Regions from separate parts of the Brachybacterium sp. p3-SID1565 genome, predicted to be linked through region 2. Evidence: predicted binding sites of a transcription regulator. Region 2 holds the regulator's gene; the other holds the start of a gene.
What was found. The regulator HrcA, encoded in region 2, represses chaperone genes, less so after heat shock. The targets are predictions, from matches to a motif close to TTNGCACTCGNNNNNNNCGAGTGCNAA.
Positions count from the first base shown of each region.

Region 1: the regulator HrcA is predicted to act here: its motif matches at 12,020-12,046, upstream of groL (chaperonin GroEL).

Region 1 is NZ_JAMBDS010000013.1:18,869-34,971, forward strand. It holds gene M4D54_RS04995 (DEAD/DEAH box helicase) at 17-1,672, shown strand; gene M4D54_RS05000 (cation diffusion facilitator family transporter) at 1,757-2,779, shown strand; gene M4D54_RS05005 (LLM class flavin-dependent oxidoreductase) at 2,825-3,856, shown strand; gene M4D54_RS05010 (S-adenosyl-l-methionine hydroxide adenosyltransferase family protein) at 3,952-4,791, shown strand; gene M4D54_RS05015 (ECF-type riboflavin transporter substrate-binding protein) at 4,845-5,399, shown strand; gene M4D54_RS05020 (ABC transporter ATP-binding protein) at 5,396-7,189, shown strand; gene M4D54_RS05025 (energy-coupling factor transporter transmembrane protein EcfT) at 7,186-8,016, shown strand; gene M4D54_RS05030 (hypothetical protein) at 8,140-9,075, shown strand; gene M4D54_RS05035 (endonuclease/exonuclease/phosphatase family protein) at 9,134-9,958, opposite strand; gene groL (chaperonin GroEL) at 10,164-11,801, opposite strand; gene M4D54_RS05045 (LytR C-terminal domain-containing protein) at 12,105-12,713, opposite strand; gene M4D54_RS05050 (DUF3263 domain-containing protein) at 12,764-13,069, opposite strand; gene M4D54_RS05055 (uracil-DNA glycosylase) at 13,181-13,960, shown strand; gene M4D54_RS05060 (TrkA family potassium uptake protein) at 13,890-14,537, opposite strand; gene M4D54_RS05065 (TrkH family potassium uptake protein) at 14,602-15,804, opposite strand; gene treS (maltose alpha-D-glucosyltransferase) at 16,032-16,103, shown strand, end outside.
Region 2 is NZ_JAMBDS010000014.1:24,293-37,310, forward strand. It holds gene ybeY (rRNA maturation RNase YbeY) at 1-318, opposite strand, end outside; gene M4D54_RS05270 (PhoH family protein) at 320-1,387, opposite strand; gene M4D54_RS05275 (histidine triad nucleotide-binding protein) at 1,384-1,746, opposite strand; gene M4D54_RS05280 (NADPH-dependent FMN reductase) at 1,845-2,396, shown strand; gene M4D54_RS05285 (16S rRNA (uracil(1498)-N(3))-methyltransferase) at 2,405-3,226, opposite strand; gene dnaJ (molecular chaperone DnaJ) at 3,229-4,362, opposite strand; gene hrcA (heat-inducible transcriptional repressor HrcA) at 4,436-5,446, opposite strand; gene M4D54_RS05300 (DUF3097 domain-containing protein) at 5,647-6,540, shown strand; gene M4D54_RS05305 (DUF4870 domain-containing protein) at 6,714-7,370, shown strand; gene hemW (radical SAM family heme chaperone HemW) at 7,494-8,672, opposite strand; gene M4D54_RS05315 (MOSC domain-containing protein) at 8,669-9,475, opposite strand; gene lepA (translation elongation factor 4) at 9,484-11,364, opposite strand; gene M4D54_RS05325 (M23 family metallopeptidase) at 11,523-12,167, opposite strand; gene M4D54_RS05330 (alpha-E domain-containing protein) at 12,211-13,018, opposite strand, start outside.

The DNA of each region.
Region 1 (16,103 bases), on a different contig from region 2:
ATGAACGGATCCCTCTGTGCTTTCCTCTGATTTCGCGCGCCTCGGCGTGCCCTCCGTGCTGAGCGACGCGCTCGCGCCCCTCGGCATCACCTCCCCCACCCCCATCCAGGCAGCCACCCTGCCTGACTCCCTCGCCGGCCGGGACGTGCTGGGCCGCGGCCGCACCGGCTCCGGCAAGACCTACGCCTTCCTGCTGCCCCTGGTGGCGCGCCTGCAGGAGAGCGCCCGCAAGCGCAGCCCGCGCAAGCCGCGCTCCCTGGTGCTGGCCCCCACCCGCGAGCTGGCCGCCCAGATCGCCGAGTCCCTCGCCCCGCTGGCGAAGGCCACCGGGCTGCGCACCGCCACCGTGTTCGGCGGTGTCGGCCAGAAGCCCCAGGTGGACGCGCTCGAGCGCGGGCTCGACGTGCTGATCGCGTGCCCCGGCCGCCTGCTGGACCTGATGGGCCAGGGCCACGCCGACCTCTCCGCCATCGAGATCACGGTGCTGGACGAGGCCGACCACATGGCCGACATGGGCTTCCTGCCGATGGTGCGCCGCATCATGGACAAGACCCCCTCCAAGGGCCAGCGCATGCTGTTCTCCGCCACCCTGGACGCCGGAGTGGGCACGTTGGTCAAGCAGTACCTGCACTCCCCCGTCACCCATGAGGCCGATCCGGCCACCGCCACGGTCACGAAGATGGAGCACCACGTGCTCGAGGTGAGCGCGGACGACCGCTTCGATGTGCTGCTGGACCTGGCCTCCGCACCCGGCCGCACCATCCTGTTCACACGCACCAAGTACGGGGCGAAGAAGCTGACCAAGAAGCTGGTGCAGAGCGGCGTGGACGCCGTGGAGCTGCACGGCAACCTCTCCCAGGGCGCACGCACCCGCAACCTGGAGGCCTTCGGGTCCGGCGGGGCCACCACCCTGGTCTCCACCGACATCGCCGCCCGCGGGATCCACGTGGACGAGGTGTCCCTGGTGGTGCACGCCGATCCGCCCGTGGAGCACAAGGCATACCTGCACCGCTCGGGCCGCACCGCCCGCGCGGGCGAGGCGGGCACCGTGATCACGGTGCAGACGCCGGACCAGCGCGGTGATGTGAGCTCCCTGATGCGGGCCGCGAAGATCCGCCCCCAGGTGCACTCCGCAGTGCGCGCCGGCGCCGAGGTGCTACAGCGCCTCGCGCCCGGGGAGCGCGTACTGGGCGAGGTGCCCGATCGCACTCCGGTGCAGGAGCCCGGCGAGCGTGGCGGCGCGGTTCGTGGCACCGGTGGCGGTCGACGCTCCGGCGCAGGCCGCGGCAACGGTGGCCGTGGAGTCAACGGCGGCAATGCCGGTGGCGGTCAGGGTCGGCGTCGCTCCGGCGGCGGTTCGGCTCGTCCCGACGCAGAGGCCGGCGGGTCCGGATCCGGGCGCTCCGGCGGCGGTTCGGCTCGTCCCGACGCAGAGGCCGGCGGGTCCGGATCCGGGCGCTCCGGCGGCGGTCGCCCCGGTGACCGTGCGGGTCGTTCCGGCGCCGGCCGCTCCGGCGGTGCCGGGCGCTCCGGTGATGGCCGCTCGGGCTCGGGGCGCTCCGGTGATGGCCGCTCGGGCTCGGGGCGCTCCGGCGGTACCGCGTACTCGACATCCTCCCCGGGCGCCGGCGGTGGCCTGGCCGCGTTCTCCTCCGGTCGACGCTCGCGCTGATCCGATCATGAGCGAGGACGGGGCGCATCCTGCTCCGACCCGGTAGCGTTCCACCGCGCGCACAGTTCACGAGCGGAGAGACCCGTGCAGACCGATCCGAACCCCACCGGCCCCGGCGACGCTCCGGAGGCGCAGCCGCGCCGCCCGGACGCCCCCTCGTCGTCGGCCGTCGATCTCACGCGCTTCGCCTGGCTGTCGATCGCGGCGGCTGTGGCCACGATCGCCCTGAAGACGGGCGCCTGGGCGATGACCGGCTCGGTGGGCCTGCTCTCCGACGCCGCGGAGTCCACCGTGAACCTGGTGGCCGCGGTAGTGGCGCTGATCGCGCTGAAGGTCGCGGCCCGCCCGGCCACCGAGCGCTTCCTGTACGGCCGCGCCAAGGCCGAGTACTTCTCGGCCGCGGTGGAGGGCGCGATGATCTTCGTGGCCGCCGCGGTCATCCTGGTCACCGCCGTGGAGCGGTTCGTGAACCCGCAGCCCCTGGAGAACGTGGGCTGGGGCCTGGCGATCTCGGTGATCGCCTCGATCATCAACGGTGCGGTGGCCTTCGTGCTGATCAGGGCCGGGCGGCGCTACCGCTCCATCACCCTGCGGGCGGACGGCCGCCACCTGCTGACCGACGTGTGGACCTCGGTGGGAGTGATCATCGGGGTGGGCCTGGTGGCGCTGACGGGCTGGGAGCGGCTGGACGCCGTGGTGGCCTTCGCGGTGGGCGTGAACATCATCGTCACCGGGATCTCCCTGATGCACGAGTCCGTCTCCGGCCTGCTGGACAAGGCGCTCTCGGACGAGGATCACGAGGTCATCACCGAGATCCTGCGCCGCCGCACCGACGGCACGGTCACCTTCCACGGCCTGCAGACCCGCGAGGCCGGGCAGCAGAAGTTCATGAACGTGCACGTGCTGGTGCCCGACGAGTGGACCGTCAAGCACGGCCACGACTACATCGAGGACCTGGAGCGGGAGCTCATGGGCCGCCTGCCGGAGCTCACGGTGCTCACCCACCTCGAGCCGATCTCCGATCCCACCAGCTACGAGGACATCCCCGCGGCGCACGTGCGGATCCACGACGACGACCACGATCCGACCCGACCCCCACAGCTCTAGGCTCAGCCACCCGGCGCGCCCAGCCGCTATGGCTAAGCTCCTGGCATGACTTCCTCTGCCAACGGATCCACACCCCACGTCCCCCTGTCGATCCTGGACCTGGTGCCCATCTCGGAGGGCCAGTCCACCCGGGAGGCGATCGCCGCCTCGATGGAGGGCGCCCAGGCCGCCGACAGGCTCGGCTACGAGCGCTACTGGTTCGCCGAGCACCACAACACCGACGCCCTGGCCTCCAGCGCCACCAGCCTGCTGATCGACCGGGCCGCCTCACTCACGCAGCGGATCCGAGTGGGATCAGGGGGCATCATGCTGCCCAACCACTCGCCCCTGGCGGTGATCGAGCAGTTCGGCACCCTGGTGCAGTTCCACGGGGACCACATCGACCTGGGTCTGGGCCGCGCGCCGGGCACCGATCAGCTCACCGCACAGCTGCTGGCCCGCACCTCGGCGGAGCCGCATGCCTTCATCGCCGCGGTGGAGCAGATGCGGGACTGGTCTCGCAACGAGCCCACCGGTGGTCTGCCCATCAGCGCGTCGGTGGCCAAGGGCACCGAGGTGCCGATGTGGATCCTGGGCTCCACCGCCAACGGGGCCCGGCTGGCCGCCCAGCTGGGGATGCCGTTCTCGGTGGCCTCCCACTTCGCCCCGTTCCAGTACCTGCATGCGCTGGAGGTGTACCGCGACAACTTCGATGCCGATGCCCCCTCCGCCCAGATCTCCGCACCGCGCACCATGGTGGGGGTGAACCTGGTGGTGGCCGAGTCCGACGAGGAGGCGCAGCGACAGTTCACCACGCTGCAGCAGATGTTCCTGGGCGTGGTCACCGGGCAGCGGCAGAAGATCCAACCGCCGCGCCCGATCGGGGAGGTGGCCCCGGAGCATCTGATCTCCCAGGTGGACCAGACCCTCTCCATCCGGGCCGTGGGCTCGCCCGCCACCGTGGTCGATCAGCTCGAGCAGATCGTGACCACCACCGGGGCCGACGAGCTGATCCTCACCGCCTACCACTTCGATCCGGCAGACCGACTGCGCGGCCTGGAGCTGCTGGCCGAGGCCTGGGGGCTCACTGCGGTCTGAGACTCCGGCCCTGCAACGGCACCGCCGCCTGAGCTGCCCGTTCATCTGGCGATATGAACGGGCGTCACCTGCCGCGATGTGGGGATAATGCTCGGGTGCACCCCCTCGTCCTGCAATCCGACTTCGGCCTCGACGACGGTGCGGTCAGCGCCATGTACGGCGTGGCCGTCGCTGTCGACCCGGGTCTTCGCATCCACGACCTCACCCACAACATCCCTCCCTACGACATCTGGGAGGGCTCCTACCGGCTGGCCCAGGTGATCTCCTACTGGCCGGCAGGAACGGTGTTCGTCTCCGTCGTCGATCCCGGCGTGGGCTCGGACCGCCTGAGCGTGGTGGCCCGCACCCGCAGCGGCCACCTCGTGGTCACGCCCGACAACGGCACCCTCACCCATCTGCACAGCATCTTCGGCATCACCGAGCTGCGCCTGATCGACGAGACGGTGAACCGCCGGGCGGGCTCCGAGGAGTCCTACACCTTCCACGGTCGCGACATCTACGCCTACACCGGGGCCCGCCTCGCTTCCGGAGCGATCACCTACGAGCAGGTGGGGCCCGCGGTGCCGCTCGAGGAACTGGTCTCCCTGCCCCTGGTGGAGCCTCGGGCCGATGGCGGCGGTGTCCACGGCACCATCGACACCCTCGATGTGCGGTACGGGTCCCTGTGGACGTCCATCCCCCGGGAGCTGTTCCGGGAGCTCGGCATCGGCCACGGTGGTCGGGTCACGGTGCGGGTGAGCCATTACGACGCCGTGGTGCACGCCGCACAGATGACCTACGCCCGCAGCTTCGCGGACGTGGAGGTGGGAGAGTCGCTGCTGTACGTGAACTCCCTGGACCGGATGGCGGTGGCCATCAATCGTGGTCACTACGCGCGAGCCTTCTCCCTGGGCACCGGCACTTCCTGGAAGGTGAGGCTCGAGCCGGCCCCCTGATCCCGATCCTCTCCCCGCCCCCTCGACCAGCCCCGTCCCCAGCAGAGGTAGCCATGTCCCGCTCCCATTCCCCCGTCGTCCAGGTCGTCGCCATCGGCATCGGCGCCGCCCTGTTCTTCGTCCTCGGCCGCTTCGTGGCCATCCCCACCCCGATCCCCAACACCTCCATCTCCATCCAGTACGCGATCCTCGCGGTGCTGGCCGTGCTCTACGGCCCCTGGGTCGGACTGTTGGTCGGACTGATCGGCCACCTGCTGATCGACGTCACCGGCTACGGCATCTGGTTCAGCTGGGAGCTGGCCTCCGGCGTGTTCGGCCTGGTGGTCGCGCTCCTGTTGCTGCGCCACCGGATCCACGACGGCGAGTTCTCCGCCGCGACCGCCCTGCGCTTCGTGGCGGCGGTGGCGGTGGCCCACGCGGCGGCCTGGCTGCTGATCGCACCGCTGGGCGATGTGCTGATCTACTCCGAGCCCGCCGGGAAGGTGTGGGCCCAGGGCGCAGTGGCATTCGCCGCCAACACCATCACCACCGCGGTGCTGGGCACCCTGATCCTCGCTGTCTACGCCCGCACCCGCACCAGGACCGGGTCCCTCACGGTCGAGTCGTGACCACCGCCGACCCGGCACTGCCGGTGGATCGGCCCACCGACCCGATCATCGAACTGCGCGGGTACTGCTTCCAGTACCGCGCGCAGTCCGAACCCACCCTGCACCACATCGACCTGGAGATCAGGCGTGGCGAGAAGGTGGCGATCATCGGGGCGTCCGGGTCGGGCAAGTCGACCCTGCTCTCGGTGCTCAACGGTCTGATCCCCCACCATCACCGCGGGACCGCCACCGGCACCGTCCGGGTGTGCGGCAACGATCCGGGCGCCGTGCCGCTGGTGGAGACCTCGCGGCACGTCGGCACCGTCCTGCAGGACACCTCCGGCCAGTTCGTGGGCCTGACGGTGGGTGAGGACATCGCCTTCAGCCTGGAGAACCAGCAGGTCCCCCACGGGCAGATGCCCGACCGGGTGCGGAAGGCCGCATCGATCGCCCAGATCGAGGACCGTCTGACCGCCTCCCCCCACGAGCTCTCCGGCGGGCAGAAGCAGCGCGTGGCGATGGCCGGGGTGCTGGTGGACGACGTCGAGGTGCTGCTGTTCGACGAGCCCTTGGCCAACCTGGACCCGGCGGCGGGTCGTTCGGCGGTGGAGCTGATCGACCGGCTGCACCGCGACCACGGCCGCACCGTGGTGATCGTCGAGCACCGGCTGGAGGACGTGCTGCACCGCCCGGTGGACCGCATCGTGCTGATGGCCCACGGCCGCATCGTGGCCGATGCGCCCCCGGACGAGGTGCTGGTCTCCGGCCTGCTGGAGCAGCACGGGATCCGCCCGCCCCTGCACCTGGCCGCGCTGCGCCTGGCCGGGGCTCCCGCTCGAGCCGAGCAGCGCCCGTCGGACCTGGGCGCGATGCAGCTGGACGAGCGGCAGGTCGCGGCGGTGCGGCAATGGGTGGCCGCGGTCGGGACACCACCGGTGGGCCCCGCGGCGGGCCGCCCCGCCGCACTGGAGCTCGACGGCGTGGGCTGCGTGCTGCCCCGCCCGGGTGATGCGCTCGGCACCCGCGCACTGGAGGGTGTGAGCGCGCGCGTGCGCAGCGGCGAGATGATCGGGGTGCTGGGCTCCAACGGTGCCGGCAAGTCCACCCTGGCCCGCGTGATCTGCGGATTCGAGAAGGCCACGGAAGGTGTGGTGCGCATCGGATCGGTCGATGCGGCCCGTTGGAGCATCGCCGAGCGCGGTGCACAGGTCGGCTTCGTGCTGCAGGAGCCGGGCCAGATGATCTCCCGGCCCCTGATCACCGAGGAGATCGAACTGGGCATGCGGGCCCGGGGCCTGGACGAGCAGGAGATCGCCGCGCGCACCGCGCGGGTGCTGGAGGTGTGCGGTCTGCGGCCGTTCCGCTCCTGGCCCGTCTCCGCCCTCAGCCACGGCCAGAAGAAGCGGGTCACGATCGCCTCGATCCTGGCCCTTGACCCGCAGGTGCTGATCCTGGACGAGCCGACGGCCGGGCAGGACTACGCGCACTACAGCGAGTTCATGGACTTCCTGACCCGCATCAACGAGCTGGGCACCACGGTCGTGCTGATCACCCACGACATGCACCTGGCACTGGAGTACACCGACAGGGTGCTGGTGATGAGCGGAGGCCGCCTGCTGGCGGATACCGATCCGGCCGCCGCCCTGACCGACGAGGAGCTCACCGCGAACGCCGACCTGGTGACCACGGGACTGTTCACCCTCGCCCAGCGCTGCGGGATCGGGGACCCGGTGCGGCTGGTGCACCGCTTCGTGCAGGCAGATCGGGAGCAGCGCGCAGGACTGGTGCCCGGGCAGGGAGCGGCGCGATGAGCGCGCCGCTGCTGGGGTACGTGCCCCGCCGGGGCTGGCTGCACACGCTGACCGGGGTGTCCAAGCTGGTGCTGGTGATCGCGCTGGTGGTGGGGGCGATGATCAGCTTCGATGCCCGCTACCTGCTGGGGCTGTCCGTGCTGTCGATGGTGCTGTGGGGCGTCTCCCGGGTGCGGCTGCGCGACCTCGCAGTGGTGCTGTGGCTGATCGCGATCTTCATGGTCCTGAACAACCTGCTGATCTTCCTGTTCGCCCCCGATTACGGGCCGCAGCTGTTCGACTCCCGCACCCTGCTGCTGGACGGCCCGTGGCGGTGGGACCTGACCGCTGAGCAGCTGTTCTACCAGCTGGTCGTCACACTGAAGTATTTCGCGGTGCTGCCAGGGGTGCTGCTGTTCATCACCACCACGCGGCCACCGGAGTTCGCCTCTTCTCTGAGTCGCATCGGGGTGCCCTACCGAGCTGCCTATGCGGTCTCCCTGGCCCTGCGGTACATCCCTGATGTGCAGCGGGACTTCCGCACCATCTCCCAGGCGCAGCAGGCGCGAGGTCTGGAGGTGACCCGTCGCGTAGGGCTGGGAACGCGGATCCGCAATCTGACCTCGACGCTCATGCCGCTGCTGCTGGGGGCCTTCGACCGGATCGAGTCGGTGGCCGCAGCCATGGAGCTGCGCGGCTTCGGTCGCGGCAGGGGGCGCACCTGGTACGACCAGCGACCGCTCCGCACGCGCGATGTGCTGGTGATGATCGGGTCGCTGCTGGTGCTCACAGCCTCGATCGCCCTGGTGGTGCTGGGCAACGGCCGCTGGTGGAACCCGTTCGGGTGATCCCGGGCAGGTGACGGACTCCCAGCGAAGGCACTGACAACTCGGAGCCGGACGGATACGCTGGGCCGCACTGATTGTGACGCCCCTCACTGCGGGGCGCTCACCCTGAGGAGGAGGACCACGATGACTCAGCCCACCAACGACGGCCGCAGCGGCCCCCTGCCCCCCGCAGGCATGCGCCATGCCGATGCCGACCGCGAGCTCCGCGAGGACCTCGACGGCCGCGACCCCGACAGCCGTGATGCCGACGGTCGCCGCGCCGGTGACCGCGACCTGCTGGGCCGTGAGGACGACCGCCTCGACGGCCGCTCCTCGGCGGAGCGCGACGAGGCGGAGCGGTACGGACAGGACCGTGACACCTCACCCCGCGCCGATCGGGACCGGGACCTCGACGATCGCGATCTCGGCGACCGCGACCGCGACGGTCGCGATCGCGGTGACGTCGAGCGCGGTGTGGACCGCGATGCGACCATCGATCCTGACTACGACGTCGAGGACGATCCCAACGTGATCTCCCTGGCCGAGCAGGAGGGGTCCAGGAACGAGGACGGCTCCGCGAGCCGCCAGCGCCAGGCCGAGGAGCGCCTGGCCGAGGGCTACGAGACGGATCGTGATCGGGACGGCGACGGGGATCGCGACCGAGACCACCGCGATGACGACGGCCTGCTCGACCGCGACCGTGATCGCCGCGACGGCGGGGTGCTGGACCGCGACGCCGACGGCAGCCGTCGTGACGACGGCGGCGTCCTGGGTCGGGACGACGACCACCACGACAAGGACGGCCTGCTCGACCGCGACCGGGATCGTCGTGACGGCGGACTGCTCGACGACGACCGTCGGGACGGCGGCCTCGGCGGCGTGGACTCGCGCGGGGGCGCCCATCGCGCCGACGGCCCTGCCAGGGACGGCAACCCCGGCCCTGACGACGGCCTGCTGGGCAGCGACCGCGACACCCGCCGGGATGATGGCCTGGGTCGCGACGGCGACGTACCGCGCAGCGATCCGCGCCGCGAGGACGGCCTGATGGACGGCAACGATCACGGCGAGACCCTTCGCTGAGACCTCGCATGCCCTTTCGAGGGCCCTGCACCGCCCGGTGCAGGGCCCTCGGCCCGTCTCAGGCCGAGGGAGCCACCTCCACGATCGCCTGCACACCGGCGTGGTCGCTCGCATGCACCCCGTCGATCACGTGGTCGTGGGCGGCATAGGCGTGAACCCCCAGCCCACGGGCCATGATCCAGTCGATGCGCTGCCCGCCGGGCACCGCGGGACCGTAGTCGGTGTAGGTGCCGATGTCCTCGCCGGCGATGTGCTCGGCCGCGTCATGCGTGTCGACGAACCCGGCATCCCTCAGGCGTCGCCAAGGGACGGAGTCCCCCGCGGGGGCGTTGAAGTCCCCGATCAGCACGATCGGTGCCGCATCCCCGGCCACCTCGCGCAGCTTGTTGGCGATGAGCCCGGCACTCTCCGCTCGCGCCAGTTCCCCGGCGTGATCCAGGTGCGTCACGGCCAGCACCAGCTCTGCATCCGCAGCATGGTCCCGCACGCGGGCCCACACCGCGACGCGGGTGATGTGGGCGTCCCAGCCCACCGATCCGATGGTCGCCGGGGTCGGGGATAGCCAGAACTGGTCCCAGTCCTGCACCTCGAAGCGGTCCCGCCGCAGGTGGAGCAGGCAGTGCTCACCTCGCGCCCCGCCCTCGCGACCGAACCCCAGACGCAGGTGCGTGGAGCCCAGCGCCTCCTCGAGCACCGGGAGCTGGGGCCAGGTCACCTCCTGGGTGCCCACGACGTCGGCATCGGCACGACGCAGAAGATCGCGCAGCACCGGAGCCCGGTCGCCCCAGTGATCCGCCTGGCCCGGAGCCGTCTGCGGATGCTGCATGCGGATGTTCTGGGTGAGCACGGACAGGGCAGCGGCGTGAGGCGATGCAAGGAGCATGCCTCCAGCATGCCCGACGCCGGTTCCGCAACGCACGCGGACGGCATCGCACGCGGTCTGCATCGCACGCGGTCGGCACTGCGGCATCCGCTCGTGCACGGCGCCGGCCGAGGAGCACCCACAGGCAGCGAAAAACCCCGGCTCCCTTCCGGGAACCGGGGCTTCTCGCGGTCGCTCGGGCGAGGCGATCAGCCGCGGGGGCTGATCACATCATGCCGCCCATGCCTCCCATGCCGCCCATGTCGTCGCCACCGGCGGGAGCCTTGACGGGCTCCGGCTTGTCGGCCACGACGGCCTCGGTGGTGAGGAACAGGCCGGCGATGGAGGCGGCGTTCTGCAGAGCGGAGCGGGTGACCTTCACCGGGTCGAGGATGCCGGCAGCCAGCAGGTCCTCGTACTCGCCGGTGGCGGCGTTCAGGCCCTCGCCCACGGGCAGGCTCTTGACCTTCTCGGCCACGACGCCGCCCTCGAGACCGGCGTTGATCGCGATCTGCTTGAGGGGGGCCTCCACGGCCACCTTCACGATGTTGGCACCGGTGGCCTCGTCACCCTCGAGGGTGAGCTTGTCGAAGGTGTCCTTGCCGGCCTGCAGCAGGGCCACGCCGCCACCGGCGACGACACCCTCCTCCACAGCAGCCTTGGCGTTGCGCACGGCATCCTCGATGCGGTGCTTGCGCTCCTTCAGCTCCACCTCGGTGGCGGCACCGGCCTTGATGACGGCCACGCCGCCGGCCAGCTTCGCCAGGCGCTCCTGGAGCTTCTCGCGGTCGTAGTCGGAGTCCGAACCCTCGATCTGGGTGCGGATCTGCTTGACCCGACCGGCGATGCGCTCGGCATCGCCCGCGCCCTCGACGATGGTGGTCTCGTCCTTGGTGACGACGACCTTGCGGGCCTGGCCCAGCAGCTCGAGACCGGCGGTCTCCAGCTTGAGGCCGACCTCCTCGGAGATAACCTGGCCACCGGTGAGGATGGCCATGTCCTCCAGCATCGCCTTGCGGCGGTCGCCGAAGCCGGGGGCCTTGACGGCCACGGACTTGAAGGAGCCGCGCAGCTTGTTGACCACCAGCACCGCCAGGGCCTCGCCCTCGACGTCCTCGGCGATGATCGCCAGCGGCTTGCCGGACTGGATGACCTTCTCCAGCAGCGGCAGCAGGTCCTTGACGGTGGAGATCTTCGAGCTGATCAGCAGGATGTACGGATCCTCGAGCACGGTCTCCTGGCGCTCGGCGTCGGTGACGAAGTAGGGCGAGATGTAGCCCTTGTCGAACCGCATGCCCTCGGTGAGCTCCAGCTCGAGGCCCATGGTGTTGGACTCCTCGACCGTGATCACACCCTCCTTGCCGACCTTGTCCAGCGCCTCGGCGATGAGCTCGCCGATGGCCGGGTCGGCCGCGGAGATGGCGGCGGTGTTTGCGATCTGCTCCTTGGTGTCGACCTCCTTGGCCTGCGACAGCAGGGTCTCGGAGACGGCCGCGACGGCCTTGTCGATGCCGCGCTTCAGAGCGATGGGGTTGGCGCCGGCGGCGACGTTGCGCAGGCCCTCCTTGACCAGGGCCTGGGCCAGGACGGTGGCGGTGGTGGTGCCGTCGCCCGCGATGTCGTCGGTCTTCTTGGCGACCTCCTTGACGAGCTCCGCGCCGATCTTCTCGTACGGGTCGTCGAGTTCGATCTCCTTGGCGATGGAGACGCCGTCGTTGGTGATGGTGGGGGCGCCCCAGGACTTCTCGAGCACGACGTTGCGGCCCTTGGGGCCGAGGGTGACCTTGACGGCGTCAGCGAGCTGGTTCATTCCCCGCTCGAGACCGCGCCGGGCCTCCTCGTCGTAAGAGATGAGCTTGGCCATGTGTGGAATCTCTCCCGTGTGGTGTGGTGTCCACCCGACCCTGTGCCCGCGACGGACGAGACCCGCAGCCGTGTTCATGTCCCACGGCCCCGGGCCCCTCACGGGGCCGGAATGTTCGTGGTCGGCGGGCGCGAGCGCCCCCGATCAGGCCTTCGCCGGCCGCGGATCCGTGCCTCGGGAGGCGCTGTCACTCACGGCCGGTGAGTGCCAGCTCATCATAAGCACTCTCGACCCGAGAGTGCTAACTCTCGACCCAGGGCCGAGGCCGGCACATCGGGGAACAGTCGATCAGCGACCGCTCGATCAGCCGTCGTTCCCGCCCTCACCCTCCTGGCCTCCGCTTCCCGGCTCGGTCACGGCGACGAAGGTGATGCGCGATTCGTACTCGTCGCTCTGTCGGGCCTCACCGGCACCGACCTCCTGGGCCAGGGCCTGGGCGGTCTCGGCATCGGCCTCGTCGCGGTAGAACACCACCGGTTCCTGCTGCACGTTGTCGGCGGTGCCGATGCTCACCTGCTCCCAGCCGGAGCCCTCGAGGGAGTCGCGCCAGGCGCCGGCCATCCCATTGATGCCGCCGGCGTTGATGACCATCACCGGGATGGAGCGATCGGGTTCGGGGGCCGGGGCCTCCTCCTCGCCCTCGGCGCCCTCCTCCTCCGCAGGAGCCTCCTCGGTGGTCTCCGATGCGGCGGGCGAGGTGGGGTCGCTCGCGCGGTCGTCGCCGTCCCTGCCCATGCCTCCGATCAGGAACAGCAGCACCAGCAGCGTCACGAAGGCCGCCGCGATGATGACGAGGTAGATGAGGTTCTGACGCCAGAACGGCTCCTCGGCGCGGTGCGCACCGTGGAACGTCGCGGCATCGGCCTCGTCGTCGAATCGATCGGGCGGGTACGGGTACTGGGTATCGGCCACGGGCCTATTAAACCCGTTCGGACCGGCAGGGGGTGGGAGCACACGCCTGCTCAGGCCACCCTGTGGTCCGGAGCTGCGGTGGAGAGGTCGTCGGCCGAGGTGCGCCGGTCCCGCAGGCGGTTCACCAGGGCAGGGGCGGCGCGCAGTGCTGCCGGGTCGTCCAGCAGGGCGTTCAGCCGCACGTAGTAGGCGGTGCGGGACATGGCCAGCTGCTCGCGGATCACGCGCTCCTTGGTGCCCACGAAGCGGAAGGTGCGCGACTCCAGTTCGAGGATGCGCCGGTCCCGCTCGGACAGCTCCTCCCCTGCGCCCTCAGGGCGGGACGGGTGATCGGAGTGCGCATCGGCGGGGGGCATGGGTGGAGCGTACGCGGGCGGCGGCTCGCTCCCGCAGCGGCGCGCCGGGCCTCGTCGAACCCCGTGGTGGGACACGCATCACCGCTCCGGCCAGCATGGAACACTGTCGCCATGCCGAAGCCGCTCGCCCAGATCATCGCTCCCGACTGGGCCGAGGCCCTCTCCCCCGCCGAGCAGCGGATCCATGCCCTAGGTGACTTCCTGCGCGAGGAGGCCGCCTCCGGTCGCGGGTACCTGCCCCAAGGCGAGCACGTGCTGAGGGCCTTCACCCGTCCTCTCGCCGAGGTGAAGGTGCTGATCGTGGGGCAGGACCCGTACCCCACTCCCGGGCATCCCATCGGGCTCTCGTTCGCCGTCGAGGAGCACGTGCGTCCCCTGCCCCGCAGCCTTGCGAACATCTACTCCGAGCTGCAGGCGGATCTGGGCATCCCGCCCGCCGCGCACGGTGACCTCACCGCCTGGCAGGAGCAGGGGGTGCTGCTGCTGAACCGGGTGCTCACCGTGAGGCCCGGCTCCCCCGGGTCGCACCGCCGGCGCGGCTGGGAGGAGATCACCGAGCTCGCGATCCGTGCACTGGTGGCCCGCGGCGGGCCCCTGGTGGCGCTGCTGTGGGGGAAGGACGCCCAGTCCCTGGTGCCGATGCTGGGAGCGGTCCCCTACGTCGCGAGCCCCCACCCAAGCCCCCTGTCGGCCTCCCGCGGGTTCTTCGGTTCCAGGCCGTTCTCGCGGGTCAACGAACTGCTGGCCCAGCAGGGCGGCCAGCAGATCGACTGGCAGATTCCGCCGACCGACAGCGGCACGGCAAGCACGGACCGCGACCTCAGTCCAAGCGGCCGAAGCGCTCCAGGTTCGCCTCCTGCCCGGCGACGATCAACTGATCACCTGGGTTGAACGTGGTCTGCAGGGAGACGTACTCCCAGTCCCGCCCGGCCGGGCAGCGGGCGATCAGGCGCACATCGAAGCGTTCCGCGATGCGGGCATCGGCCGCGGTGCGGTGCAGCAGACGGTTGGGGACGGGGAACAGGCCCATGGCGAACCCCCGCCCGTAGGTCACCCATTCCTCGGCCCGATCCGCGATCCGGTGCGCGACCCGTTGCCCGGTCTCATGCTGGGGTTTGATCACGTGGGCCACCCCGAGCTGGTCGAGGATCTGCGCGTGGTCGGCCGATTCGGCCTTCGCCCAGAGGTCCTCGACTCCTGCCCGCAGGAGGTGGGAGCACGCCAGCACGCTGGCTTCCAGGCGGCCGCCGACCGCGACGACCACCCGGTCGGCATCGCGCACCCCGAGCTGGGAGTGCACCTCTTCGCGGGTGATGTCCGCCCGCACCACATGGGTGAGACGCCCGTCGTGGTCCTGCACCACGGTCTCATCCTGGTCGACCCCCAGGACTTCGACCCCCAGGCGCGTCAGTTCGACCGCGAGAGCGGAGCCGAACCGGCCAAGCCCCAGCACCACGACACTGCGCACATGGTGCTCCTCATCCTTCGGATCGCGGCGGGACAGCAGGGTTCGATGGGCCGATGGCGTTCGATTAGCCAATGAGGGGTCGCTCCTTCGGTGGTTCGTACAGCAGGGGCCGAGGCCGTAGTGCCAGGGCGGTGCCCAGGGAGATGGGGCCCACCCGCCCCACGAACATGAGCAGGGCGAGGATCAGGCAGGACGCATCGCTGAGCTGCGGGGTGATCCCGGTGGACAGGCCGGTGGTGGAGATCGCCGAGGCCACCTCGAACAGCACCCGGTCGAGGGGGTGGTCCTCCAGGGCCATCAGCGCGGCGGTGGCCCCCAGCAGCATGATCGACATCAGCCCCACCACGGTCACCACCTGCCGGTTCACCCCCTGCGGGAGCCTCTTGCCAAAGGCGATGACGTGGCTGTCGCCGCGCAGTTCGCTGCGGATGGTGAGCACCAGGATCAGCACCGTGGTGATCTTCAGACCGCCGGCGGTCCCGGCGGGGCCACCGCCGATGAGCATGAGGATGACGGTGCTCAACCAGGTCTCCTCCCGCATCGCGCCCACGTCCACCGAGTTGAACCCGGCCGTGCGGCTGAACACCGAGTGCAGCAGGGCGTTGAGCACCTTCTGCGGCCAGTCCATCGGCCCGAGGGTGCCGGGGTTGGAGTGCTCGGTCAGCAGTGTGGTCACCAGCCCGGCCAGCAGCAGGATAGGGGTGCCGGTGAGCACGAGTTTCGTGGTCAGCGTCCAGTGCCGGGGGCCGTGCCGTCGTCGCAGCAATTCGGCGATCACGGGGAAGCCGAGCCCCCCGGCCACCACGGCCGCGGCGAGCGTCAGCGCCACCAGGGGATCGTCGGCATACCGGATCAGACTGTCACTGTGCGGGGAGAACCCGGCGTTGTTGAACGCGGAGACCGCGTGGAAGACGGCACTGCCCGCCGCTGGCAGCACGGGAAGCCCGTCACGCAGGGCGAAGGCGGTGAACAGGATCGCGGCCACCACCAGTTCGATGAGGAGGGAGGTGACCACGATGCCTCGCACCACCGCGCCCGCGTCGCCCAGTTCGGCATGGATCTCCTTGCCCGCGGTCACCCGTGCGCGCAGGCCCAACCGACGCATCGTCACCAGTCCCAGGAGAGTGGCCAGGGTCATCACCCCGGTTCCCCCGATCTGGATCAGCAGCAGGATCACCACCTGCCCGAAGGTCGTCCAATGGGCGGGGTCCAGCACCACCAGGCCCGTCACCGACATCGCCGAGACCGCCGTGAACAAGCTGTCCACCAGACCGGTCCAGGTTCCATCAGCGGAAGAGACCGGGAGCATCAGAAGAGCGGTCCCGCCCATCAGTACGGCCCCGGCCCCGGCGACCGCGATGCGGGCGGGGGAACTGCCGGGCCTTGCGAGAACCGCGTGTGGCACGGCCTGAACCTACCACCGGACGGGGCCGCCGCCCACCACCGCCTCCACTACGCTGGGGCCTGCCGCGCAGACGATCGAAGGAGCAGGCTATGGCCCTGAACGCCACCCAGTTCTCGCCGCAGGGACCGGGCGTCGACTACGACCCCCACTGGTACCGAAAG
Region 2 (13,018 bases):
GGCGCTGTGACCGGACTCGGCTGCCTGGCGGGAGGCGACGGCAGGGCAGATCACCACGTCGCCCAGCAGCCCCTCGGGGGCGGGACGGTCGGCGGTGCCGGGGGTCAACTCGTCCATCGGGAAGCTGAGCACGTCGGTGGGACCGGGCTCGTCCATCCACTGCACGTGCAGGCGCTCCATGGCCTCCTCGTCCACGAACAGGATGGACAGCTCGGTGGCGGGGTGCAGATGGAGGGCCTCGAACACGAAGCGGGCCAGGTGCACGAACTCCTTCTCGTCCACCTGGGCGGTGGTCTCGTTGCGCACTTCGATGGTCATCTCATGCTCCTCTGCCGGTGCCACGACCCGAGCTGCTGCCGCGGCCGCGGGTGTCCCGGCTGCCGCCGGGACCCACCTCCCAGCGGCCGTAGGCCTCGACGATGTCGCTGACCAGGCGGTGGCGCACCACGTCCCGCGGGGACAGGCGGCAGAAGGAGATGTCCTCCACCCCGCTGAGAACCTGCTCCACCACCCGCAGGCCGCTCTTGGTGCCGCCGGGCAGGTCCACCTGGGTGACGTCGCCGGTGACCACCATGGTGGAGTTGAAGCCGAGGCGGGTCAGGAACATCTTCATCTGCTCGGGCGTGGTGTTCTGCGCCTCGTCCAGGATGATGAACGCGTCGTTGAGGGTGCGGCCGCGCATGTACGCCAGCGGCGCCACCTCGATGGTGCCGGCACCCATCAGACGCGGGATGGACTCCGGGTCCAGCATGTCGTGCAGGGCGTCGTACAGGGGGCGCAGGTACGGGTCGATCTTCTCGTTGAGGCTGCCGGGCAGGAAGCCCAGCCGCTCCCCCGCCTCCACGGCGGGGCGGGTGAGGATGATCCGGTTGATCTGCTTGGAGAGCAGCTGCTGCACCGCCATCGCCACCGCGAGGTAGGTCTTGCCGGTACCGGCCGGGCCGATGCCGAAGGTGATGGTCGAGGACTCGATGGCCTCGATGTAGGACTTCTGCCCCATGGTCTTGGGGCGGATGGTGCGCCCGCGGGAGGACAGGATGGTGCGGGAGAGCACCTGCTCGAGCCTCTCCCCCTGGGCCCGGTCGTCGCCGTACAGGCTCACCGCCCGCTGCACGGCCTCGGCGGTGACGGCCTGGCCGGTGGCGGCGAGCTCGATCAGGGAGCGCACGATGTGCTCGCTGCGGCGCAGCGCCTCCTCGGTGCCGCGCAGCGTGATCTGATGCCCGCGCACGTGCACGTCGGTGTCGGGGACCTGCTCCTCGAGCGCCGCGAGAGCCTGGTCGTTCTCCCCCAGCACCTGGAAGGGGCTGAGATGATCGGGGATGGCCAGGCGACGCTCGATCACCTCTGGGCTGCGCCCGGGGGCGGGAGTGAAGGGATCGGTCACAGTTCTCCTTCTGCGAGCTCTCCGCTCGCCAGGACATGCGCGTGCACGTGGAAGACGGTCTGTCCGGCGTTCGCACCGGTGTTGAAAACGAGGCGGAAGTCGCCGTCGGCGAGCTTCTGAGCCAGGGACCCGGCCACTGCCACCACGTGCGCCAGCTGCTCCGGCTGGTGGGCGAGCTCACGTACGTCGGCGCGGTGCTCGCGGGGCACCACCAGCACGTGCACGGGGGCCTGGGGGCTCAGGTCCTTGAAGGCGACCACCTGGTCGTCCTCGTGGACGCGCTCGGAGGGGATCTCACCGGCGACGATCTTGCAGAACACGCAGTCCTCGTCGCGGCGTTCGGCGGCGTCGTTGTTCATGGGGGGAAGTCTACGGGAGCGTGTGCGGCCCGGCTCAGAGCGATGCACGCCACAGCAGGATCGAGAACATCGGCCATGCGGGAGGGGTTGCACTACCCATGACGAGAATCGGACTGCTCATCGCCAGTGTTCGCCCCAACCGTGTCGGGGAGCACATCGCCCAGTGGGTGCGCGACGGCCTCGATGCCCGCGAGCACGAGGTCGAGATCGATCTGATCGACCTGCGGGAGACCGTCCTTCCCGCCTTCGACGGGCTCACCAGCCCCAAGGCCGATCCCACCAAGACCACCGATCACGCGCGCGCCTGGGGTGAGCGGATCGAGGCGCTGGACGCCCTGATCATCGTGACCCCGGAGTACAACGGCTCCTACCCCGGTGCTCTGAAGAACGCGATCGACTACCTGCACCAGGAGTGGAGCGGCCTGCCGGTGCTGCTGGTCGGCTACGGCTGGGGAGCCGGGGCCGGAGTCCTCGAGCTGCTGGAGAGCCTGATGACCCACGTGGGGGCCGACGTCATGGGCTCCGTGGGCCTCGCCTTCCCGGCGGATCTCTCCCTCGAGGGCGAGATCCACGTGGGCGAGGAGAAGCTCACCGCCCTGCGTGAGGGATTGGAGACGCTCGAGGCCAAGGTGCTCACCTCCGTCGCCTGACGGGGGATTCAACCCCAGCGCCCGATCAGAGCACTGAGCACGGCGATCGCAGCGGGGCCGGCGGTCGAGGAGCGCAGCACCTCGGGCCCCAGCAGCACGCTGCGCGCCCCCGCCTCACGCAGCTGGACGAGCTCGCCGTCGGCGATCCCGCCCTCAGGGCCGACCAGGACGATGATCTGCGCCGCTGCGCCCACGGAAGCCGACGCCGCATCCGCGGCCGATCTGCGGCCCATCCTCCGCAGCTCGTCGGCCAGACTCATCAGGCCCACGGATTCCTGCTCGTGCAGCACCAGCACCAGGGACCCTGCCTCGGTGCATCGGCGCACCTCGTCGACCAGCTGCATGGTGCTCACCGGCTCGTCCACCCTCGGGATACCGGGGCGGCGGCACTGCTTGACCGCTGCTCGGACGGTGTTCTCCCATTTGGCGCGGCCCTTGCGCTGCTTCTCGCCGCGCCACACGGCGACGGACCGCTCGGCCTGCCAGGGCACCACGCGATCCACCCCGAGCTCGGTGGCCGATTCGACGGCCTGCTCGTCGCGTCCTCCGGTGGCCAGGGCCTGCACCAGCGTCAGCCGCGGCGTGCGCCGGGCGGGGGCCGACGGCCCCGCCAGCAGGTGCAGGTCCAGGGCCTCCTTGCGGGCGGCCGTGACCTCGGCGAGCACCTGGCGGCCGGCGGCATCGGTGAGCAGGATCTGCTCCCCTACGCCGAGGCGCGCCACCTTCGCCGCGTGGCGGCCCTCCTCGCCGTCCAGGGTGAGGGCAGCGCCCCTGCCGGCATGCTCCAGCGCGTCGTCGAGGATCAGGAAGGCGGGCGGCGTGGTGGGCATGATCAGAGGTCGCGCAGGCGCTCGCGGAGCTTGGCGAAGGGGCCCTGGCCCTTGCGGCGGGTGGCCTCGTCGCCGCGGATGCGGGCGAACTGCTCGAGCAGGTCACGCTCCTCGTCCGAGAGCGAGGTGGGGATGTCCACGTCCAGCACCACCCGGATGTCGCCGCGGCGCTCGCGCCGCAAGGGGGTGACGCCCAGGCCCTTCAGGGTGATCTCCTCGCCGGGCTGGGCGCCGGGCCGGATGTCCAGCTGCTGCACCCCGTCGAAGGTCTCCAGCGGCACGGTGGCACCGAGCGCGGCGGAGGTCATCGGCACCTCGACGGTGGTGACCAGGTCCTCGCCGTCGCGGTCGAACATGTCGTGATCGGCGACGGTGAGCTCGACGAAGAGGTCTCCAGCCGGCCCGCCGGCCTCACCCACCTCTCCCTCGCCGCGCAGCTGGATCCGGGTGCCGTTCTCCACCCCGGAGGGCACGCGCACGGTGACGGTGCGCTCGGTGGTGACGCGGCCGTGCCCGGAGCACGCGGTGCACGGGGACTCGATGACGTCGCCGTGGCCCTCGCAGGTGGGGCAGGGGGCCATGGTGACCATCTGGCCCAGCAGCGACTGAGCCACGCGCTGCACGTGGCCGGAGCCTCCACAGGCGGTGCAGCGGGTGGGGCTGGTGCCGGGCTCGCAGCACGAGCCGTTGCAGCGCTCGCAGCGACCCGCGGTGCGGAAGCGGATCTCCTTCTCGGTGCCGAACACGACGTCACGCAGCTCGATGCCCACGCGGCGCAGCACGTCGCTGCCGCGGCGCTGGCGCGGGATCGGGCCCTGCCCACGGCCGCCTCGCATCCCGGCGGCACCGGCGAACATGTCGAAGATGTCGTTGAAGTCGAAGCTGGCGCCGCCCCCGGGGAACCCGCCGGGGAAGCCGCCCATGCCGGGGCCTCCGCCCATGTCGTACTGTCGGCGCTTGTCGGCGTGGGAGAGGGTCTCGTACGCCTGGGAGACCTTCTTGAACCGCTCGGCGGCGTCCGGATCGGGGTTGACGTCCGGGTGCAGGGTGCGAGCCAGCTTGCGGTACGCCTTCTTGATCTCCTCGGTGGAGGCGTCACGGGAGACACCGAGCAGGTCGTAGTAATCGTCGTTCACTGTGCGAAGTCCTCAGGAAGGGAGACGGTGGTAGCGGGGGCGCTCGTCCCGGGCTGCGGGACGCGGCGCCGTGTCATTCCAGGTAGCGGGAGACGTAGCGGGCGATGGCCTGCACGGTCGAGATCCCGGTGACGTAGTCCATGCGGGTGGGGCCGAGGATCGCCATGTGCGAGCCCGCACCGTACCCGGCGCCGACCACGGCGGCCTGGGTGAGGGCCTCGGTCTGCAGCTCCGAGCCGATGCGCACCTCGACCGAGCCGGGCTTGGCGTGCATCTCGGTGAACAGGCGCAGCAGCACCAGCTGCTCCTCGAGCACGTCCAGCAGCGGCTCCACATCGCGGGCGAAGTCCTCGGCGGAGCGGGCGATGTTGGCGGTGCCGGCCATCATGATCCTGTCCTCCGCGCGGGAAGCGGCCAGGATGCGCAGCGCCGTGACGACCTCCTCGACACTGGGCCGGTCCGCTGCCGGCTGGGCATCGATCAGCTCCAGCAGCGCCCGTTCGACGTCGGTGACCTCATGGTCGGCGACGGCCCGGTTCAGCTGGTCCCGCAGCCCCTGGTAGAAGGCGTCCTCCCGAGCGGCCAGCAGCGGCACGGTGCGCTGATCCACCCGGCCGGACTCGGTGATCAGCACCACCAGCAGCAGGGAGTCGGCCACCTTCACCAGCTCGACGTGGCGGATCCGCGCCTGCTTGCGGGCCGGGTACTGCACCATCGCCACCTGATGGGTGGTCTGGGCCAGCAGCCGTACGGTGCGCAGCAGCAGCTCCTCGACGTCACCGGCATCCTCCAGGAACGCCTGGATGGCGCGGCGTTCGGGGGCCGACAGCGGCTTCACGGTGGCCACGTGGTCCACGAAGGTGCGGTAGCCCTTGTCCGTGGGGACGCGACCGGCGGAGGTGTGGGGCTGGGTGATCAGCCCCTCCTCCTCGAGCACCGACATGTCGTTGCGCACCGTGGCGGCGGAGACCCCGAGATCGTGCCGGTCCAGCAGGGACTTGGAGCCGACGGGTTCGCGGGTGGAGACGTAGTCCTCGACGATCGCGCCGAGGATCTGCAGCTTCCTGCTGTCCGTTGGTCTCACCTCCTGCAGGGACCTGCTGGTGCCGGGCAGGGCGCTCACGCCCGGCCACCAGGATTAGCACTGGGGGATGTCGAGTGCCAATCCTACGCGCTCACGACCTGTCCTCAGCGAACCGGGCAGGAGGCGTTCGCCACGAGCCGAGACCGCCGCCGTCCGGGACCGATGCGAGACGGTCACCCGGCGTGGCGCCTCGGTGTACGGTGTGCGCCGTGCCCGACCGCTCTTCCCCCTCCTTCGACCGCTACGGCCGCGACGTGCTCTCCTCCGAGCCTCCGCCGCACCACCGCCGCCGTCCCGCCGCCCGCGAGGTTCCCGCCCAGCGGGACCTGGTGGTCGAGGACGCGGCGACCGGGTACACCGGCGCGATCACCCGCGTGGAGAAGGCCGGCGGTGTGCACGTGGTCGAGCTCGAGGACGCACGTGGCCGCCGCCGCGGCTTCCCCCTGGGGCCCGGGTTCATGATCGACGGCAAGCCGGTGGTGCTCACCCTCCCCCAGCGGGCTCCAGCACCCAGCGGCCCCAAGCGCTCCGCGAGCGGCTCGGTGTACGTCGAGGGCGCGAAGGCCAGGACCGCCCGCGCCTCCCGGATCTGGGTCGAGGGCAAGCACGACGCCGAACTGGTGCAGAAGGTGTGGGGTCACGACCTGCGCATCGAAGGAGTCGTCGTCGAGCAGCTCGAGGGCGCCGACAACCTCGTGGAGCGAGTGCAGGCTTTCGGTCCCGGCCCGGGACGCCGGCTCGGTGTGCTGGTGGACCACCTGGTGACCGGCTCCAAGGAGTCCCGGATCGCCGAGCAGGTGATGCGCCTGCCCGGCGCCCCCGGCAACGTGATCGTGCTGGGGCACCCCTACGTGGACGTGTGGCAGGCGGTGCGCCCGGCACGCGTGGGCCTGAAGGCATGGCCGCACGTGCCCCGCGGCACCGACATCAAGGTGGGAACGCTCAAGGCCCTGGGCTGGCCGCACTCCGATCAGGCCGACATCGCCGAGGGCTGGCAGCGCATCCTGGCCACCGTCCGCTCCTACGCCGACGTCGAGCCCACCCTGTCCGGGCGGATCGAGGAGCTCATCGACTGGGTGACCGTCGAGGGGTGAGCACCGCGTGCCCAACGAGGGTGCCCGATGCGCAACCTGCGACCGGGGGCTATCCCCCGCCTGATCGGGAGGCGCGCCGCGGGGCCCAGATCAGGTGCTCTCGGTAGGCTGGGGGCATCCGACCACGACGGCGGCGGCCATCTCGGCTCCCCGTCCTGACGAAGAGGGGACCCATGAACGAGAACTCGCATCCCTACGATCCCTACCGCGATCAGCCCGCGAACCCGGGCCCCGCGGCTGCGTCCGAGGCCGGCGCCGCCCAGCACGGCGCTGGCCACCAGCAGAATGCCGCCTACGGCCAGCAGGGCGCTGGCCATGGTCAGCCGAACGCCGGCTACGGCCAGGCCCAGGGCAGCGCCTACGCCGGGCAGGGCGCCCCGCAGGGAACCCAGACCCTCGATGCTCTGCCCGCAAACGTCAAGGGCGTGTACGAGGGGCCCCTGTCGGGCCAGCCCACCACGGAGTCCGACGCCAAGCTGTGGTCGATGTTCTCGCACCTGGCGGTGCTGCTGGGCCATCTGCTCAGCTGGGGCTTCCTGGGCTGGATCGGCCCGCTGATCATCTTCCTGATGTACAAGGACCGCAACCGGTTCGTGCGCTACAACGCCGCCGAGGCCCTCAACGGTGCGATCGCCGTGGTGATCGCCCAGGTGGTGCTCGGGGTCGTGCTCGGCATCTTTGGGTTCGTCACCCTCGGCCTCGGCTTCGCGGCGTTCCCGCTGGTCGGCATCCCGGCGCTGATCCAGCTGATCTTCGCGATCATCGGTGCGGTCAGGGCCAACCAGGGCGAGTGGTGGAACTACCCGCTGAACATCCGCCTGGTCAAGTGACCTGACCGCAGAGGGCAAGCCCCCGGAGCCGGCCGCGCGTCGTGCTGTCGGGGGCTTCGTCCTGCACGGGGTGCGCACCCGCGGCCCGTACCGGGTGTGGCGGGGAGCCGCTGCGCTGGGGTCTCAGGGCACGAGGTCGCGGATCACCGCGTCGGCCAGGAGCCTGCCGGGTCGCGTGAGCACCGCCCGGCCCGCTGCCAGGGCGTCCGCATCCAGGTGCCCCCGGTCCCGATGCACCTCCAGCATGGGTCGTTGGGCCGGTGGGACCACGTCCACGTCGAGCCCGTCGATGATCCGCAGTTCCAGCATGATGCGCTCCATGCGGCGGGCCTTAGGATCGACCTGTTCGGACTCGGCGACCGGAAGCTCCCCGGCGTTCAGCTTCGCCGCGTAGCGGCTGGGGTGCTTCACGTTCCAGGAGCGCAGGCCGTCGCGATGGCGGTGCGCGCCCGGGCCGATGCCCCACCAGTCCTTGCCCTGCCAGTAGGCGAGGTTGTGTCGCGAGCGGTGCGCGGGGCTGCGCGCGAAGTTGGAGACCTCGTACCAGGACAGGCCGTCGGCTGTGGCGAGGTCGTCGATCAGCTCGTACTTGTCGGCCATGTCATCGCCGTCGGGTGGGGTGATCTCCCCGCGCCGCAGCCGGCGCGCCATCGCCGTGTTCCCCTCGATGATCAGGGAGTATGCGGACAGGTGGTCCACACCGCAGGACAGTGCCGCGCGCACGGAGGTCTCCACATCGGCGAGGGTCTCCCCCGGCGTGCCATAGATCAGGTCCAGGCTGACGGCCAGGCCCGCCTCCCGGGCCCACTGCACCACCTGCGGCACCCGCTCGGGGTCATGGGTGCGGTCCAGGGTGCTGAGCACCGAGCGCACCGCCGACTGCATGCCGAAGGAGACCCGCGTGATGCCGCCCTCGGCGAGCTGGGCCAGGGACTCCGGCGTGACCGAGTCCGGGTTCGCCTCGGTGGTGACCTCCGCACCCGGCGCCAGGGGGATCAGGGAGCGCAGGTGAGCGAGCATCGCGATCAGGTCCCCGGCCGGCAGCAGGGTGGGGGTGCCGCCGCCGAAGAACACGGTGGAGACCTGCTGGTACGGGTACCCGCCTGCCGCATCCGCAGCGAGGGTCAGGTCCATCTCGCGCATCGCGTTGGCGGGGTACTCGCGCTGCGAGCCGCCCCCGCCCAGCTCGGTGGCGGTGTAGGTGTTGAAGTCGCAGTACCCGCACCGCACCGCGCAGAACGGCACGTGGATGTAGACGGACAGGTCCGGGGGCCCGGAGGCAACGGGGGGTGCCGGGGTCACAGTCCCATGCCCAAGCCCAGGCCACGACCGGTGGAGCGAAGACGGTCGGGGAACGCGACGGGCGCCTGATCGGTGCTGCCGGATTCATTGGCATCGCGCTCGAGCACGCGCAGCGCGGCCTGCACCAGGGACTCGTACAGCACGGTGCCGGTCTGCCCGGCCCATGCCAGCAGGTTACGTGCCTGCTCGGCATCCAGGCCGCGGAACGCGTCGCCGATGGTCACGCCGTGCTCGGGGCGGTGCAGCACCTCGATCGCGTCACCGGCGGTGACGTCCCCCTCGGTGAGCACGCGGAAGTAGGCGCCGCAGCGTCCCACCTCGGTGAAGCGCCGGCCGAAGCGACGGTCCCCCATGCGAGCGGTGAAGGTGCCGCACGGGGTGCGGGGGCAGGTGGCCTCGATCTGCGCTGTGCCCACCTGCCAGCGCTCCCCGATCAGGGTCTCGTCGGTGTCGTAGCCGGTGGTCACCAGGTTCTCCCCGAAGAAGCCGTCGGGCAGCTCCTGCTCGCGCTCTGCGGCAAAGGCCTCCCGGGTCTCGCGGGCGTAGGCGTAGACGGCCTTGAAGATGCCGCCGTGGTGCTCACGATCGCCCTGCACATCGCCCAGCACCCCGTGGGTGAGCAGGGTGACGGGATGGTCCACGGGCCGCTTGTCGATGCCGCTCATCAGGCCGCGGTCGGGCACCGGGAACAGCTGGGCGACGGTGCACACGGCGGCGATGCGGGGTGCCCCGGAGGGCTGCGCCGGGGGTCCGGGCGCAGGCTCGGCCGCGGCCGATGCGCTGGGGGCGTGCGCGGGGTCCACGGAACCTCCTACTTCTTCTTGCCGTCCTTGCCGGTGTCCCCGGCGTCGGAGGACAGTGCGGCGATGAAGGCCTCCTGGGGGACCTCGACGGACCCGATGTTCTTCATCCGCTTCTTGCCCTCCTTCTGCTTCTCCAGCAGCTTGCGCTTGCGGGAGATGTCGCCGCCGTAGCACTTGGACAGCACGTCCTTACGCATGGCGCGGATGTTCTCACGGGCGATGATGCGGGAGCCGATGGCGGCCTGGATGGGCACCTCGAACTGCTGGCGCGGAATGAGGTTCTTGAGCTTGCCGGCCATCTCCACGCCGTAGTTGTAGGCCTTGTCGCGGTGCACGACGGCGCTGAAGGCGTCCACCGGGTCGCCCTGCAGCAGCATGTCCACCTTGACCAGGTCGGCGGTCTGCTCCCCGGAGACGTCGTAGTCCAGGGAGGCGTAGCCGCGGGTGCGGGACTTCAGCTGGTCGAAGAAGTCGAACACGATCTCCGCCAGCGGCAGCGTATACCGCAGCTCCACGCGGTCCTCGCTGAGGTAGTCCATGCCGCCCAGGCTGCCGCGCTTGGACTGGCACAGCTCCATGACCACGCCCACGAACTCGCTGGGCACCAGGATGGTGGCCTTGGCGACCGGTTCGCTGATCTCCCGCACCTTGCCCTCGGGGAAGTCCGAGGGGTTCAGCACCTCGACCTGGGTGCCGTCCTCCATGGTCACGTGGTACACCACCGACGGGGCGGTGGAGATCAGGTCCAGGTTGAACTCGCGCTCCAGGCGCTCGCGCACGATCTCCAGGTGCAGCAGCCCCAGGAAGCCCACACGGAAGCCGAAGCCCAGGGCCGTGGAGGTCTCCGGCTCGTAGTTCAGGGCAGCGTCGTTGAGCTTCAGCTTGTCCAGGGCGTCACGCAGCACCGGGTAGTCGGAGCCGTCGATCGGGAACAGCCCGGAGTACACCATCGGCTTGGGGTCCGCGTAGCCGGGCAGCGCTTCGGTGGCCCCGCGCACGGAGGTGGTGACGGTGTCGCCCACCTTGGACTGGCGCACGTCCTTCACACCGGTGATCAGGTAGCCCACCTCGCCGGGGCCGAGGCCCTGGGTGGGGCTGGGCTCCGGGGAGCTCACGCCGATCTCGAGCAGCTCGTGGTGCGCTCCGGTGGACATCATGGCGATGCGGTCGCGGGCCTTGAGGGAGCCGTCGACCACACGCACATAGGTGACCACGCCCCGGTAGGTGTCGTACACGGAGTCGAAGATCATGGCGCGGCAGGGGGCGTCCACCTGCCCTTCCGGGTGGGGCAGGGTGCGCACCACGTGGTCCAGCAGCTCCTCGACTCCCTGGCCGGTCTTGCCGGAGACCCGCAGCACGTCCTCGGGATCGACGCCCACCAGCTGACCGATCTCGGCGGCGTACTTGTCCGGGTCCGCGGCGGGCAGGTCGATCTTGTTGAGCACCGGAATGATGGTGAGGTCGTTCTCCATCGCCAGGTACAGGTTCGCCAGGGTCTGCGCCTCGATGCCCTGGGCCGCGTCCACCAGCAGGATCGCCCCTTCGCAGGCGGCCAGCGAGCGGGACACCTCGTAGGTGAAGTCCACGTGGCCGGGCGTGTCGATCATGTTCAGGGCGTAGTTGGTGCCGTCGACCTGCCAGGGCATGCGCACGGCCTGGCTCTTGACGGTGATGCCGCGCTCGCGCTCGATGTCCATGCGGTCCAGGTACTGGGCGCGCATGAGGCGCTCGTCCACCACGCCGGTCATCTGCAGCATGCGATCGGCCAGCGTGGACTTGCCGTGGTCGATGTGCGCGATGATGCAGAAGTTGCGGATGCGCTCCTGGGGCGTCGAGGCGGGCTGGATGTCCGCGGCCTCGTCGGCGGCGATCCTCGGGGTCACCGGCATCCGTCCTTTCGTGGTGGCAGGTCGTGGTGGCAGGCGCGCACCGCGGTCGCGGCGCGCCGTCCATCGTCTCACGGGCACCGGGTTGGTACTCAGCGGGGCACGGCGCGAGTGCTCACGCTCACCCGGCGAACCGTGCGATGCCCCGGGGCGCCGGCTGCTCACTCGCCTTCGATCACGGAGCCGTTGCGGGGAAGGCCGCCGGGGAAGGTGATGGGCAGTGCCCGGGCCCGGGTGGGATCTGCATCGTCCATCGCCTGCAGGTGCACGTGGGGCTCGGTGGAGTTGCCGGAGTTGCCGCACTGCGCGAGGACCTTCCCGCGGTGCACCTGCTGGCCTGGTCGGACCATCAGGCTGCCCTGCCGCAGGTGGCACAGGGCGAGGAACACGGCGGGGCCGGCGACGCCGGCGTCGGCCTCGATGATCACGTGGTTTCCAGCGAGTCCGGTCCAGCCTTCGGCCGCGCGTCGACGCTGGGTGAGCATGTAGCCCACCGAGGGCAGCCCGCGATGGGCGGCGTGATCCGGTTCGCCGTCGTGCGCGGCCCGCACGGTGCCGTCGATCGGGGCGCGGATCTCACTGCCGAAGCCGACGAAGTGCTCCGGTGCCTCCGGACGCAGGAACGACCGGAGGGTGTAGGCGCCGGAGCGCCCGTCCGCCCCCACCGGTGTGAGGTCGATGGACTGCTCCAGGGCATAGAGGCGCGTGCCGTGGCTGGGCATCCGGTCGGCCGGGCTGTTCTGCACCAGCCAGCGCCCGGGTCCGGGAACGCGCAGCGGAACGGGGGTGCGGGGTCTTCGTGCCATCACGTCCTCATCCGGGGTGCCGGGGTCGGTGGGGCCCGGCCGGTCAGGTGCCGGGCTCGAAGTACGTGCTCTTCAAGGCGCGGCTGACGGCGACGGTGACCCGCTGCAGCTGCTCCATCTCGGTGTCGAAGTCAGCGACGATGTCGTCCAGGGAGCGGTACCGCAGGCTGGCGGCGGCCCGGCCCACGATCCGGCGGGCCGGGTCCTCGGTGCCCATGCGGTCGAAGGAGCTGCCGTGCAGCTTGGCCAGGATGTCCAGGGCCTCGTCCAGCTCGATCAGGCAGTGCGCCGCCGAGCGGGGGAAGATCGAGTCCAGCAGCAGGAACTCGATGGCCCGTGCGGCGCGCACCCGGCCCCGGTAGGAGCGGATGTAGGCCTCGTGGGCGCTGCAGCTGCGCAGCAGCATCACCACGTTGCCGTCGGTGGCGTCCTCCAGGTCGTGGCCCTGCAGGATGCGGGCGACCATGTCCACGCGCTCCAGCAGTTGTCCCACCCGCAGGAACAGCCAGGCCTCGTCACGGGTCATCGAGGCATCGATCAGGCCGTTCACCACGGCGCAGCGGTCCTTGGCGAACTGGAAGGCGCCGTGCATCCGGGAGGGCCGCACCGAGCGGGCCATGCCGAGCGTGGTGGTGTTCAGCGACTCCCACACCTCGGTGGAGAGCACCTCGCGGGCACCCCGGGCGTTCTCACGGGCGGTCTGCAGGGCACCAGCGACGGAGGAGGGGTTCGTCCGGTCGGTCACCAGGCGGTCCAGCACCCGCTGGACGGTGTGGTCCTGCGGGTCCTGCGCTGAGGCGCCGAAGATCGAGTACACGTCCTTGCAGGCACGACCGACGTCGTGGGTGGCG